3 regions of the Streptomyces paludis genome follow, and region 1 is predicted to be linked to each of the others. Evidence: predicted binding sites of a transcription regulator. Region 1 holds the regulator's gene; each other region holds the start of a gene.

What was found. The regulator HrcA, encoded in region 1, represses chaperone genes, less so after heat shock. The targets are predictions, from matches to a motif close to TTNGCACTCNGNNNNNCNGAGTGCNAA.
Region 2: the regulator HrcA is predicted to act here: its motif matches at 2,343-2,369, upstream of groES (co-chaperone GroES).
Region 3: the regulator HrcA is predicted to act here: its motif matches at 1,885-1,911, upstream of groL (chaperonin GroEL).

The regions. Positions count from the first base shown of each region.
Region 1 covers NZ_CP031194.1:2,039,214-2,044,018, reverse strand. Annotated here, with positions in the region: gene hemW (radical SAM family heme chaperone HemW) at 1-978, shown strand, start outside; gene DVK44_RS08835 (DUF3097 domain-containing protein) at 1,029-1,865, opposite strand; gene DVK44_RS08830 (MBL fold metallo-hydrolase) at 1,898-2,620, opposite strand; gene hrcA (heat-inducible transcriptional repressor HrcA) at 2,795-3,811, shown strand; gene dnaJ (molecular chaperone DnaJ) at 3,812-4,805, shown strand, end outside.
Region 2 covers NZ_CP031194.1:4,793,925-4,798,729, forward strand. Annotated here, with positions in the region: gene DVK44_RS21285 (class I SAM-dependent methyltransferase) at 1-1,079, opposite strand, end outside; gene DVK44_RS21290 (polysaccharide deacetylase family protein) at 1,161-2,225, shown strand; gene groES (co-chaperone GroES) at 2,511-2,819, shown strand; gene groL (chaperonin GroEL) at 2,918-4,543, shown strand; gene DVK44_RS21305 (SDR family NAD(P)-dependent oxidoreductase) at 4,619-4,805, opposite strand, start outside.
Region 3 covers NZ_CP031194.1:4,327,895-4,332,699, forward strand. Annotated here, with positions in the region: partial or broken gene thrC (threonine synthase) at 1-683, shown strand, start outside; gene DVK44_RS19240 (ubiquitin-like small modifier protein 1) at 825-1,100, shown strand; gene DVK44_RS19245 (cold-shock protein) at 1,506-1,709, shown strand; gene groL (chaperonin GroEL) at 2,079-3,704, shown strand; gene DVK44_RS19255 (RNA polymerase sigma factor) at 3,900-4,400, shown strand; gene DVK44_RS19260 (hypothetical protein) at 4,397-4,805, shown strand, end outside.

The sequences.
Region 1 (4,805 bases):
GACGACCCGCGGCAGGTCCGTACGGTCTTCGTCGGCGGCGGCACGCCCACCCTGCTGGCCGCCGCCGACCTCGCACGGATGCTGGCGGCCGTCCGGGACGAGTTCGGGCTCGCGGACGACGCGGAGATCACCACCGAGGCGAATCCGGAATCGGTGGATCCGGCGTATCTGGCGGCGCTGCGGGAGGGGGGTTTCAACCGGATCTCCTTCGGAATGCAGAGCGCGAAGCAGCACGTCCTGAAGGTCCTGGACCGCACCCATACCCCCGGCCGGCCCGAGGCATGCGTCGCGGAGGCCCGCGCGGCGGGCTTCGAGCATGTCAATCTCGATCTGATCTACGGCACTCCGGGCGAGACCGACGACGACTGGCGCGCCTCGCTCGCGGCGGCCGTGGGCGCGGGCCCGGACCATATCTCCGCGTACGCCCTGATCGTCGAGGAGGGCACCGGACTTGCCCGCCGGATCCGGCGCGGCGAGGTCCCGATGACGGACGACGACGAGCACGCCGACCGCTATCTGATCGCGGACGAGGTGCTCGCGAAGGCCGGTTTCTCCTGGTACGAGGTGTCCAACTGGGCCACCTCCGAGGCCGCCCGCTGCCTTCACAACGAGCTGTACTGGCGCGGCGCCGACTGGTGGGGCGCGGGCCCCGGCGCCCACAGCCATGTGGGCGGCGTCCGCTGGTGGAACGTGAAGCACCCGGGCGCCTACGCGGCGGCCCTGGCGGAGGGCCGCTCACCCGGCGCGGGCCGCGAGATCCTCGCCGACGACGACCGCCGCGTGGAGCGCATCCTCCTGGAGCTGCGGCTCCGCGACGGCTGCGAGCTGTCCCTGCTGCACCCGGCGGGCGCCTCCGCCGCGGCCCGCGCGGTAAGGGACGGCCTCCTGGAGAGCGGTCCTTACACGGAGGGCCGCGCGGTGCTGACCCTGCGGGGACGGCTGCTGGCGGACGCGGTCGTCAGGGACCTGGTGGACTGATCACCCGCCGGGGTGAAGCCCGGCGGGATCGGGCGGGGCGCTGTGCCAGGTCAGGCGTCACTGCCGGCCGTGACGAAGTCGATCAGCTCCTCCACCCGCCCCAGCAGCGCCGGCTCCAGGTCCCGGTACGTGCGCACCTTCGACAGGATGTGCTGCCAGGCCGCCCCCGTGTTCTCCGGCCAGCCCAGGGCGCGGCAGACGCCCGTCTTCCAGTCCTCGCCCCTAGGGACCCGCGGCCACTCCGGGATGCCCACCGAGGACGGTTTCACCGCTTCCCAGACGTCGATGTACGGGTGGCCCACCACCAGGACGTCCGCGCCCGTCACCGCCGCCGCGATACGGGACTCCTTCGAGCCCGGGACCAGGTGGTCGACCAGGACGCCCAGCCGGGCGTCCGGGGCCGGGGCGAAGTCGGTGACGACGGCGGGGAGGTCGTCGATGCCGCCCAGGTACTCCACGACCACGCCCTCGATACGCAGATCGTCGCCCCAGACCTTCTCGACCAGCTCGGCGTCGTGCCGGCCCTCCACATAGATCCGGCCCGCCCGCGCGACCCGGGCCCGGGCGCCGGGCACCGCGACCGATCCCGACGCCGTACGGGCCGGCCGGGCAGGGGCGGCCGTGCCCTGACCCGTCGGGCGGACCAGGGTCACCACCCGGCCCTCCAGCAGGAAGCCGCCCGGGACCAGCGGGAAAACCCGGTGTTTGAGGAAACGGTCCTCAAGAGTCACCGTCGGGCCCTCCGCCGTTTTCTCGCAGCGGATCACCGCGCCGCAGAAGCCCGTCACCACCTCCTCGACCACCAGATCGGGCTCGGCGGGGACCTCCGGCGCGGGCGTGGCCCGCTTCTTCCACGGCGGGGTCAGGTCGGGGCTGTAGCTGCGCATCCGAAGACGATAGGCCGCACCGCGCGCGGCGGCTACGACACGCCGAACCGCGCGGCCAGCGCGTCGCGTTGCGCCCGTACGAACACCGCGTCCACCACCTCCCCGTGCCCCGGCACGTACAGCGCGTCCGAGCCGCCCAGTGCCAGCAGCCGGTCCAGGGCGGCCGGCCAGCCCGCCGGGTCCGCGTCCGGGCCCGCCTGCGGCTCCCCGGACTCCTCGACGAGATCGCCGCAGAAGACGACCCCCGGGTAGCCCGGCGCCAGCATCGCCAGATCGTGCCCGGTGTGCCCGGGCCCCGCGTTCGCCAGCAGCACCCGCCGGCCGCCCAGGTCCAGCGTCAGCTCCCCGGCCACCACGCGCGCGGGGGGCTCCAGCAGCTGCACCGCCGCCGCCGACTCCGCGGGCTCCGCGCCCTCCCGTACGGCGTCCTCGTACAGCTCGTCGGCGCCGCCGGCCAGCAGCTCCGGCATGCCCGAAGGGCCGTACACCGCTGCCCCGGCGAACGCCGCCGTACCCAGCACATGATCGAAATGGAGATGGCTGAGTGCGACATGTGTCACGCGCCGCCCGCCGAGCAGCGACCGTACCTGCGCGTGCAGTTCGGCGCCCTCCCGGACCGACGACCCCGTGTCGAACAGCAGCACCCCGTCCTCCCCGGCCACCACACCGACCGTCGCGTCCCAGCGCGGCAGCCGCCGCCGCCCGACCCCCGGAGCCAGCTCTTCCCACCCGTGCTCTTCCCAATGGACGTCCATACCGGGACGCTACGGGAGTCACCCGGCGCCGGTCCGGGTAATGGGCGAGGTAGCGTGGTCGGTCGCCCTTGCTAGGGGTCCGGTTCACGGCCGTACACTGGCACGGGGAGTACTGGCACTCCACATGAGCGAGTGCCAAGCAGATCCGACGGACGACAGCTGGAGGTGTGCCGCATGCTCAGCGAACGCAGGCTTGAGGTGCTGCGCGCGATCGTCCAGGACTACGTCGGCACGGAGGAGCCCGTCGGCTCCAAGGCCCTCACCGAGCGGCACAAGCTGGGGGTCTCCCCGGCCACCGTCCGCAACGACATGGCGGTGCTGGAGGACGAGGGCTTCATCGCCCAGCCGCACACCAGCGCCGGACGCATCCCGACCGACAAGGGCTACCGGCTCTTCGTCGACCGGCTGGCCGGCGTCAAGCCCCTGTCGCTGCCCGAGCGCCGGGCCATCCAGAATCTTCTGGACGGCGCGGTCGACCTCGACGACGTCGTGGGCCGTACGGTACGGCTGCTGGCGCAGCTGACCCGGCAGGTCGCCGTCGTCCAGTACCCCTCGCTGACCCGGTCGACGGTGCGGCACGTGGAGCTGCTGGCTCTCGCGCCCGCCCGGCTGATGCTCGTCCTGATCACGGACACCGGCCGGGTCGAACAGCGTATGGTCGACTGCCCGGCGCCCTTCGGCGAGACCTCGCTCGCGGATCTGCGGGCCCGGCTCAACAGCCGGATCGTCGGACGCCGCTTCGCGGACGTCCCGCAGCTGGTGCAGGACCTGCCCGACTCGTTCGAGCAGGAGGACCGCGGGACCGTCTCCACGGTGCTGTCGATCCTGCTCGAAACCCTGGTCGAGGAGACCGAGGAGCGGCTGATGATCGGCGGCACCGCCAACATCACCCGCTTCGGACACGATTTCCCTCTGACCATCCGGCCGGTGCTGGAGGCACTGGAGGAGCATGTGGTGCTCCTCAAGCTGCTCGGTGAGGCCGCCGACCCGGGCATGACCGTACGTATCGGGCACGAGAACGCCCATGAGGGCCTCAACTCCACGTCCGTCGTCGCGGTCGGCTACGGTTCGGGCGACGAGGCAGTCGCAAAACTCGGCGTGGTCGGACCGACCCGCATGGACTACCCCGGAACGATGGGAGCGGTACGCGCAGTGGCACGTTACGTCGGACAGATCCTGGCGGAGTCGTAAGTGGCCACGGACTACTACGCCGTACTCGGCGTGCGCCGCGACGCTTCTCAGGACGAGATCAAGAAGGCATTCCGGCGGCTCGCCCGCGAGCTGCACCCGGATGTCAACCCCGATCCCAAGACGCAGGAACGCTTCAAGGAGATCAACGCCGCGTACGAGGTGTTGTCGGACCCGCAGAAGAAGCAGGTCTACGACCTCGGCGGCGACCCCCTCTCGGCGAGCGGCGGAGGCGGTGGCGCGGGCGGGTTCGGCGCGGGCGGCTTCGGCAACTTCTCCGACATCATGGACGCGTTCTTCGGTACGGCGTCGCAGCGCGGCCCGCGGTCGCGCACGCGGCGCGGCCAGGACGCCATGATCCGGCTGGAGATCGACCTCAACGAGGCGGCCTTCGGCACGACCAAGGACATCCAGGTCGACACGGCCGTCGTCTGCACGACGTGCTCCGGCGAGGGCGCCGCGCCCGGCACCTCCGCCCAGACCTGCGACATGTGCCGCGGCCGGGGCGAGGTCTCGCAGGTCACCCGGTCGTTCCTCGGCCAGGTCATGACCTCGCGGCCGTGCCCGCAGTGCCAGGGCTTCGGTACGGTCGTACCGACCCCGTGCCCCGAGTGCGCCGGCGACGGCCGTATCCGCTCGCGCCGTACGCTCACGGTCAAGATCCCGGCCGGTGTCGACAACGGCACCCGGATCCAGCTCGCGGGCGAGGGCGAGGTCGGCCCCGGCGGCGGCCCCGCCGGTGATCTCTACGTGGAGATCCACGAGTTGGCCCACCCGATGTTCCAGCGGCGCGGCGACGATCTGCACTGCACGGTCACGGTCCCCATGACGGCGGCGGCGCTGGGCACGAAGTGCCCGCTGGAGACGCTGGACGGCATGGAGGACATCGACGTCCGGCCGGGCACCCAGTCCGGCCAGTCGATCCCGCTGCACGGGCGCGGCATCACGCATCTGCGGGGCGGCGGCCGGGGCGACCTGATCGTGCACGTCGAGGTGA
Region 2 (4,805 bases), 2.8 Mb from region 1:
TTGAGGCTGAACGGCAGTTCGTCGGTGATCTCGTAGGCCGTCGCGTACGGAGTCTCGCGGGCCTCGTCGGCCGTGATGTACGCGATCGTCGCGTCGAGCAGTCCGCCGGCCAGTTCCTCTGCCACCTCGGCGACCAGATGCGCGCGGATGACGGCCCCGTCGGGCTCGTACAGATAGCGCCCGGCCGGCCGGACCGGCGGGTCGGGCAGACCGCGCCCGGTGAGGGTGACGGGCGCGGGGGTGAGCAGTGTCGCGCGGCGGGTGCCGGGGACGACGGCGGGGTGGTGCCAGAGCACGGCTTCCTTCACGTCGCCGCCGTCCGAGATCCACTCGGCCTCGAAGTCGTCGGGGACCAGCTCGTGCGGGATCCCCGGCGCGATCTTGACGGCGCCCGTACCGACGCGCCGTACCGCCTCGATCGCCCACGACAGCGGTGGTGAGTACGCCTCCGGGTTGAAGATCCTGCCCCGGCCGCCGCGCCGCGCGGGGTCGATGAAGAGGACCTCCGCGCCGGCCGTGTCGTACTTCCGCACATCGGCGCGCGTCACGGTCGCGGGCGGGCCGCCGGGCGCCAGGGTGCGCACATTGGTACGGGCGATCTCGCAGGTCAGCGGGTCGATGTCGACGGCGGTGACGGCGAATCCCGCGCGGGCCAGCTCAATGGCGTCGCCGCCGATCCCGCAGCACAGATCGGTGACGCGGACGGCCCGGCCGGGCGTCGCGCGGGTGAGCGCCACGAGGCGGGCGGCGCGGTGGGCGGCGACGCTGCTCCGGGTGGCCTGCTCGACGCCGTGGGGCGTGAAGTACATGCGGTACGCGTCGTCCGCGCCGAACTTCGCCACCGCGCGCTGCCGCAGCCGGGCCTGGGCCAGCGCGGCCGAGACGAGTTCGGCCGGGTGGTCGCGGCGCAGCCGGGTCGCCAGGGCGAGTTCCCCGGCCGGGTCGTGGTCCCGCAGCTCGGCGAGGAGGGCCTGCCCCTCGGCGGAGAGCAGCGGCGCGAGCAGCGGGCGCGCGGCCTCGGAGGGCGGCTCGGCGGGGCTGGGCGGGGAGGAGGGGGCGCGGTCGGTCACCCGGTCCATTGTGGGCCAGCCGGGGGACCGTGCGCGCCCGGCGGCGGTTCGCCCGCGCGCGGGCGCCGCGCGCTGACAGGATGCGGCGCCATGCAACTAGTACGACAAAACGAAGAAATGACCACAAAGGGTACGGGTGAGGCCAAGGCTCGGACCCGTCGAGCCACGCGTGGACCCCTCCGTGGAGCCATCCGTGGCGCGTCCCGCCGCCGTACCGGCAACCGGGTGCGCATCGCGCTGGCGGTGCTCACGGCCGCCGCCATCGGCTCCGGCTGCGCCACCGGCTCCGGCGAACCCGCCGGGCCGCCCGCCCCGCCGCCCGCCAGGCCCGTACCGGGAGCGCTGCACGGCGGCCCGCCGGCCGAGGGCGCCGGTGGTCCCGCCAACGCGCCCGCCGCGCCCGCGAACGCCGAGGCCGTACGGAAGGCGCAGGCCGCGCGGGCCGTCGCGGCGAAGAAGTGGGGGCTGGACAAGACCCCCCTGGCCGCGCCCGCGCCGCCCGCGGTCAAGCCGGAGATCACCAACCGCAAGGGCTTCGAGATCGCGAACGAGGAGGAGGGCGAGAACCTCCCGCCGGTCTTCACCACCGTCCCGGTCAAGGACCGCGTCGTCTTCCTGACGATTGACGACGGCATCGACAAGGACCCCGAGCTGCTGCGGATGATGACCGAGCTGAAGATCCCGTACACGGCCTTCCTCAGCGACTACGTCATCAACGACAACTACGGCTACTTCAAGCAGATGCAGGACCGGGGCGTCGCCCTCCAGAACCACACGCTCAACCACCCGTATCTGCCCGGCCTGTCGTACGAGGAGCAGCGGCGCGAGATCTGCGACCAGCAGGACAAGATCGAGAAGCGGTACGGGAAGCGCCCCACGCTCTTCCGGCCGCCCTTCGGCAACTACAACGGCGACACGCTGCGCGCCGCCAAGACCTGCGGGGTGAAGGCCGTACCGCTGTGGACGGCCGAGGCGTACCCCGACCGGATGGAGTGGCGCGAGTGGGACGAGGACCTGCACCCCGGTGACATCGTCCTCACCCACTTCCGGGGGCCCGCCGACTGGAAGGCGACCATGCCCGACCTGGTCAGGGCCGCGATGAAGCGCATCACGGACAAGGGATACGCGGTGGCCCGGCTGGAGGACTACGTCTGATCCGCCCGGATCGGCCCCGCTCCCCGTACCGCTCCTCGTACTGCTCCCCGTACCGCTCCGCGCACCCGGAACCTCTGGCTCCGGGTGCGCGTTCCCGTTACGGCGCGCATGCCTCGATTGGCACTCCGCTTGACCGAGTGCTAATCGCGGTCATAGTCTCTGTTCTGGCACTCCCCACTGGAGAGTGCCAAGCGCGATCGACAGATCCGGCACCCGCGACGACGGGTCTATCCGGTCGCCACCCAGACAGCTAGCACCGAGATCTCCGAAGGGGGAGGTCGGATCGTGACGACCGCCAGCACCAAGGTTGCCATCAAGCCGCTCGAGGACCGCATTGTGGTCCAGCCGCTCGACGCCGAGCAGACCACGGCCTCTGGCCTGGTCATCCCGGACACTGCCAAGGAGAAGCCCCAGGAGGGCGTCGTCCTGGCCGTGGGCCCGGGCCGTTTCGAGAACGGCGAGCGTCTCCCGCTCGACGTTTCCGTCGGCGATGTCGTTCTGTACAGCAAGTACGGCGGCACCGAAGTGAAGTACAGCGGCGAGGAGTACCTCGTCCTCTCGGCTCGCGACGTACTCGCGATCATCGAGAAGTAATTCACCGAAAGTTTTGCTTTTGAGCTGCGCCCTCGGCCACCCAGCGATCGCCGGGCGGACGGGGGCGCAGTTCATGCGAGAGGACGAGAGAAGCAGCCATGGCGAAGATCCTGAAGTTCGACGAGGACGCCCGTCGCGCCCTTGAGCGCGGCGTCAACAAGCTTGCCGACACGGTGAAGGTGACGATCGGCCCCAAGGGCCGCAACGTCGTCATCGACAAGAAGTTCGGCGCCCCCACCATCACCAACGACGGTGTCACCATCGCCCGCGAGGTCGAGCTGGACGACCCGTACGAGAACCTGGGCGCCCAGCTCGTGAAGGAGGTGGCGACCAAGACCAACGACATCGCGGGTGACGGCACCACCACCGCCACCGTGCTGGCCCAGGCGCTGGTCCGCGAGGGTCTGCGCAATGTCGCCGCGGGTGCTTCCCCGGCCTCTCTGAAGAAGGGCATCGACGCCGCGGTCAAGGCCGTGTCGGACGAACTGCTCGCCACCGCCCGCCCGATCGACGACAAGTCGGACATCGCCGCCGTCGCCGCGCTCTCCGCGCAGGACGACCAGGTCGGCGAGCTGATCGCCGAGGCGATGGACAAGGTCGGCAAGGACGGTGTCATCACCGTCGAGGAGTCCAACACCTTCGGTCTGGAGCTGGACTTCACCGAGGGCATGGCCTTCGACAAGGGCTACCTCTCGCCGTACATGGTGACCGACCAGGAGCGTATGGAGGCCGTCCTCGACGACCCGTACATCCTGATCCACCAGGGCAAGATCGGCTCGATCCAGGACCTGCTGCCGCTGCTGGAGAAGGTCATCCAGGGCGGTGGCTCCAAGCCGCTGCTGATCATCGCCGAGGATGTCGAGGGCGAGGCGCTCTCCACCCTCGTCGTCAACAAGATCCGCGGCACCTTCAACGCGGTCGCGGTCAAGGCCCCCGGCTTCGGCGACCGCCGCAAGGCCATGCTCGGTGACATCGCCACCCTCACGGGCGCGACCGTCATCGCCGAGGAGGTCGGCCTCAAGCTCGACCAGGCCGGTCTGGACGTCCTGGGCTCCGCCCGCCGCGTCACCGTCACCAAGGACGACACGACCATCGTCGACGGCTCCGGTGCCGCCGACGAGATCGCCGGCCGTGTCAACCAGATCAAGGCCGAGATCGAGACCACGGACTCCGACTGGGACCGCGAGAAGCTCCAGGAGCGCCTCGCGAAGCTGGCCGGCGGCGTGTGCGTGATCAAGGTCGGCGCCGCCACCGAGGTGGAGCTGAAGGAGAAGAAGCACCGTCTGGAGGACGCCATCTCCGCGACCCGCGCCGCGGTCGAGGAGGGCATCGTCTCCGGTGGTGGCTCCGCCCTGGTGCACGCCGCCAAGGTGCTGGAGGGCAACCTCGGCAAGGAGGGCGACGAGGCCACCGGTGTCGCGGTCGTCCGCCGCGCCGTCGTCGAGCCGCTGCGCTGGATCGCCGAGAACGCCGGTCTCGAGGGCTACGTCATCACCTCCAAGGTGTCGGAGCTGGAGAAGGGCCACGGCTTCAACGCGGCCACCGGCGAGTACGTCGACCTGGTGAAGGCCGGCGTCATCGACCCGGTCAAGGTCACGCGCTCCGCCCTGGAGAACGCCGCCTCCATCGCCTCCCTGCTGCTCACGACCGAGACCCTGGTCGTCGAGAAGCCGGCCGAGGAAGAGGCCGACGCCGGCCACGGCGGCCACGGCCACAGCCACTGAGCAGTTCCCCGCGGCGCAGCGTGCCGCCGTACGACGGCCCGGTACCCCTCTTCAGGGGGTGCCGGGCCGTCCGCGTCAGCGCGGGCCGTACTTGCGGCCCGTCTTCGACGTGATGCCGCCGAGCAGCCCGCGCGGCGCCAGCTTCACCGCTCCCATCAGCGCCTTGTACCGGGGGTCCGGCACCGACACCACCTTGCCGCGCGCCAGGTCGGTGAGCGCCGCCGCCACCAGCTTGTCGGCGTCCAGCCACATCCAGTCCGGG
Region 3 (4,805 bases), 2.3 Mb from region 1:
ACGTGAACCGTTTCTGCTCCGAGCTGATCGGCGACCCGCTCGGCGAGGGCTGGGGCTTCGTCAACGTCAACCTCCGCCCGTACTACGGCGAGGGCTCCAAGACGCTCGCGTACGAGATCTGCGAGCAGCTCGGCTGGCGGCTGCCCGACCAGATCGTCATCCCGATCGCCTCCGGCTCACAGCTCACGAAGATCGACAAGGGTCTTCAGGAGCTGATCAAGCTGGGCCTGGTCGAGGACAAGCCGTACAAGATCTTCGGCGCCCAGGCGGAGGGCTGCTCGCCGGTCTCCACCGCCTTCAAGGCGGGTCATGACGTCGTACGGCCGCAGAAGCCCAACACGATCGCCAAGTCGCTGGCGATCGGCAACCCGGCGGACGGCCCGTACGTCCTGGACATCACGCGCCGCACGGGCGGCGCCGTCGAGGACGTCAACGACGAGCAGATCGTTGACGCGATCAAGCTGCTTGCCCGTACGGAGGGGATCTTCGCGGAGACGGCGGGCGGGGTGACCGTCGGTGTGACGAAGAAGCTCATTGAGACCGGACTCCTCGACCCGACGCTCACCACCGTGGTCCTGAACACCGGTGACGGCCTCAAGACGCTGGACGCCGTGGCGCCGACGACCGGGCCGACGGCGACGATCAGGCCGAGCCTCGACGCGTTCCGGGCGGCCGGGCTGGCGACGGACTCCGAGGCCGCGGCGGGCTCCGAGGCCGCGGCGGGCTCCGAGGCCGCGGCGGGCTCCGAGGCCGCGGCGGGCTGACCGGAGTCGGCCGTGCGCCGGCTCGACCCCGTACTCCGCAGAAGCAGAAAGGGCACCACCATGAGCGTCAAGGTCCGCATCCCCACCATCCTCCGCACGTACACCGGTGGTGAGGCCGAGGTCCCGGCGGAGGGCGCGACCCTCTCCGAGGTCATCCAGTCCCTGGAGGCCAACCACCCCGGCATCGCCGCGCGCGTCCTGGACGACCAGGGCAAGCTGCGCCGCTTCGTGAACGTGTACGTGAACGACGACGACGTCCGCTTCGAGCAGGGCCTGGAGACCGCGACGCCCGAGGGCGCCGGCATCTCGATCATCCCGGCGGTGGCCGGCGGCTGATCGCCGCGTCCGTACGTACGTCGCGTCCCGTACGTACGTCGCCTCCGTACGTAAGTGCTGTTACTGGAATGGCCTCCTCCGCAAGCGAAGCGGAGGGGGTCATTCTGCATGGTTGAGCGCGATAGAGTGGGGGAAGGCCCCGCTGTCCGCCGCCGTCGGCGCGCGCGAGAACGCGACAACATGAGGCCGATCTCCCGGTGGCCTTTGTGCGATAGGTGCGCTTTGCCCGGCCCGACTTGCCCTGGATCGCTGCGAATTCATCGCTATGCGAGTTCGGCCACGCCCAGATTTCTCGTCCGATTGACCTGTTGCAGAGGGCAGTTGGGCAGATACATTCAGCCGCGGTCGACGCGTTCCGACGCGAAGTGTGGCCCCGTGCAAGGGCCAGTAATAGGGGAGTTAGGCATGGCTCAGGGCACCGTCAAGTGGTTCAACGCGGAGAAGGGCTACGGCTTCATCGCGGTAGACGGTGGTGCGGATGTTTTCGTCCACTACAGCGCGATTCAGATGGACGGTTACCGCACCCTTGAAGAAGGTCAGCGAGTGGAGTTCGAGATCTCGCAGGGCCAGAAGGGTCCGCAGGCGGACATGGTCAAACTCGCCGTCTGATCCCGGCGCGATCGGCCACCGACGCACTCACGACACGCGGCACGTCACTCACGCCGAGGGGCCCGCATCCAGTGATGGATGCGGGCCCCTCGTGCGTCCGTCGTCACCGGGGGAAGGAGCCCCGGCCCTCCGGGAGACGCTTGCACTCTCGGGTGCCGAGTGCTAATTATTGGCGTTAGCACTCTGCACATGAGAGTGACAACTTAAGGACCGGGTCGGTGAGGCTCGGAGGGTCGGTGGGGCAAGGAACCACCCGGCTCTCAGGCCGTCCGTCGCGGGCGCCAGCGCGGTCCGGAGCAATCCTTCCTCCAGCTCGGAATCTCTGTTTCGAGCGGGGGAGACCCGATCCGTCCGGGAGGACCACTTCACATGGCCAAGATCATCGCGTTCGACGAGGAGGCACGGCGCGGTCTCGAGCGCGGGATGAACCAGCTCGCCGACGCCGTCAAGGTCACCCTTGGTCCCAAGGGCCGCAACGTTGTCCTTGAGAAGAAGTGGGGCGCCCCCACGATCACCAACGATGGTGTCTCCATCGCCAAGGAGATCGAGCTCGAGGACCCGTACGAGAAGATCGGCGCCGAGCTGGTCAAGGAAGTCGCCAAGAAGACGGACGACGTCGCCGGTGACGGTACGACCACCGCGACCGTCCTGGCCCAGGCGCTCGTCCGCGAGGGCCTGCGCAACGTCGCCGCCGGCGCCAACCCGATGGCCCTCAAGCGCGGCATCGAGAAGGCCGTCGAGGCCGTCTCCGGTGCGCTGCTGGAGCAGGCCAAGGACGTGGAGACCAAGGAGCAGATCGCTTCGACGGCCTCCATCTCCGCCGCTGACACCCAGATCGGCGAGCTGATCGCCGAGGCCATGGACAAGGTCGGCAAGGAAGGCGTCATCACCGTCGAGGAGTCCCAGACCTTCGGGCTGGAGCTTGAGCTGACGGAGGGCATGCGCTTCGACAAGGGCTACATCTCGGCGTACTTCGCGACCGACATGGAGCGCATGGAGGCGTCGCTCGACGACCCGTACCTCCTGATCGTCAACTCCAAGATCGGCAATGTGAAGGACCTCCTTCCGCTGCTGGAGAAGGTCATGCAGTCGGGCAAGCCCCTGCTGATCATCGCGGAGGACGTCGAGGGCGAGGCTCTGTCGACGCTGGTCGTCAACAAGATCCGCGGCACCTTCAAGTCCGTCGCCGTCAAGGCCCCGGGCTTCGGCGACCGCCGCAAGGCGATGCTGAACGACATCGCCATCCTCACCGGCGGTACGGTCATCTCCGAAGAGGTCGGCCTCAAGCTGGAGAACGCCGGTCTCGACCTGCTGGGCCGCGCCCGCAAGGTCGTCATCACCAAGGACGAGACCACCATCGTCGACGGTGCCGGTGACAGCGACCAGGTCGCCGGGCGGGTCAAGCAGATCCGCGCCGAGATCGAGAACAGCGACTCGGACTACGACCGCGAGAAGCTCCAGGAGCGTCTGGCGAAGCTCGCGGGCGGCGTGGCGGTCATCAAGGCCGGCGCGGCGACCGAGGTCGAGCTGAAGGAGCGCAAGCACCGCATCGAGGACGCGGTGCGCAACGCCAAGGCCGCCGTCGAGGAGGGCATCGTCGCCGGTGGTGGCGTGGCTCTGCTCCAGGCTTCCTCGGTCTTCGACAAGCTTGAGCTGACGGGCGACGAGGCGACCGGCGCCAACGCCGTGAAGCTCGCGCTGGAGGCTCCCCTCAAGCAGATCGCCGTCAACGGTGGCCTTGAGGGCGGCGTCGTCGTCGAGAAGGTCCGCAACCTGAAGGTCGGCCACGGCCTGAACGCGGCGACCGGCGAGTACGTCGACATGATCGCCGAGGGCATCATCGACCCCGCGAAGGTCACGCGCTCCGCGCTCCAGAACGCCGCCTCCATCGCGGCGCTGTTCCTCACCACCGAGGCTGTTATCGCCGACAAGCCCGAGAAGGCCGGCGCGGCCCCCGCGGGCGGCGGCATGCCGGGCGGTGACATGGACTTCTGATCGACCGGGGCTCCGGCCCCAGTGGATCAACTGTCCTGACCGAGGGCGGCATTTCCTTCCAGTTGACGGCCGATGACTGATGGCCGATGGCTGACGGAGGGGATGCCGCCTTTCGGCGTTTGCGGTTCGGTGGCCTTGGCTGTGTGGCTGTGCGGCTGTGTGTAAGGATCCGCCGGTGCATGACATATAAGGGGTGTGGAGACCAGGGGGAGCAACACCGCGAAGACCGCGCGCTTCACCGCGCTGTACGCCCGCGAGCAGCCGCGCGTATTCGCTTACGCGTACCGGCGGCTGGGCGACCGGAACGAGGCCGAGGAGCTGACGGCCGAGGTCTTCCGGATCGCGTGGGAGCGTACGGCGACGGGCGGCGAGGTCATGACCACGGGCTGGCTCATCGTCACCGCGCGGAATCTGCTCGCCAACCACTACCGCGCGACCGCCCGGCTCACCGACCTCCACCGCCGTATCACCGCCGAGCTGGACCGCGCCCCGGCCTCCGGCCAGGACACCGCCGTACTCGACGCCCTCGACCAGCTCCCCGCCCGGCACCGTGACGTGCTCCTCCTCAGTTACTGGGACGGGCTGAGCGCGGCCGAGACCGGTGAGGTGCTGGGTTGCGCGGCCCCGGCGGTCTGGGTACGGCTGCACCGCGCCCGTAAAGCATTCCGCGCCGTTTACGTGGAGGAGTCCGAATGAGGCGAGTCAAGTCCTTGATCAGGCAGACGAATCCGGTGCCGGACGCGGCGCCGGGTCCTTCTGCTTCCGGCCGGGCGCCGCGCTTCCGCCGGGGCTGGGGCCGGGGCTTTCTGATGGCGGCGGTGGCCTGTGGCGCGGTGGTGGCCCTCGGGGTCGGGGCCGTCCTCGTACTCCTGGACGGGCAACTGCCCGGCGGTCCTGGCGGTACATCCGTCGCGGCCGACGAACCGTACTACCACACCACGGCCGAGCTGGAGGCGTCCGCCGACCTCGTCGTCCGCGCGAAGCTGGGGACCGGACGGACGGAGAACCGCGACGGCGTGACGAACATGGTCGCCCCGGCGAAGATCATCGCGACGGCCAAGGGGGGCGCGGTGCCGGGGAGTTCGATCGAGGTCGCGTACA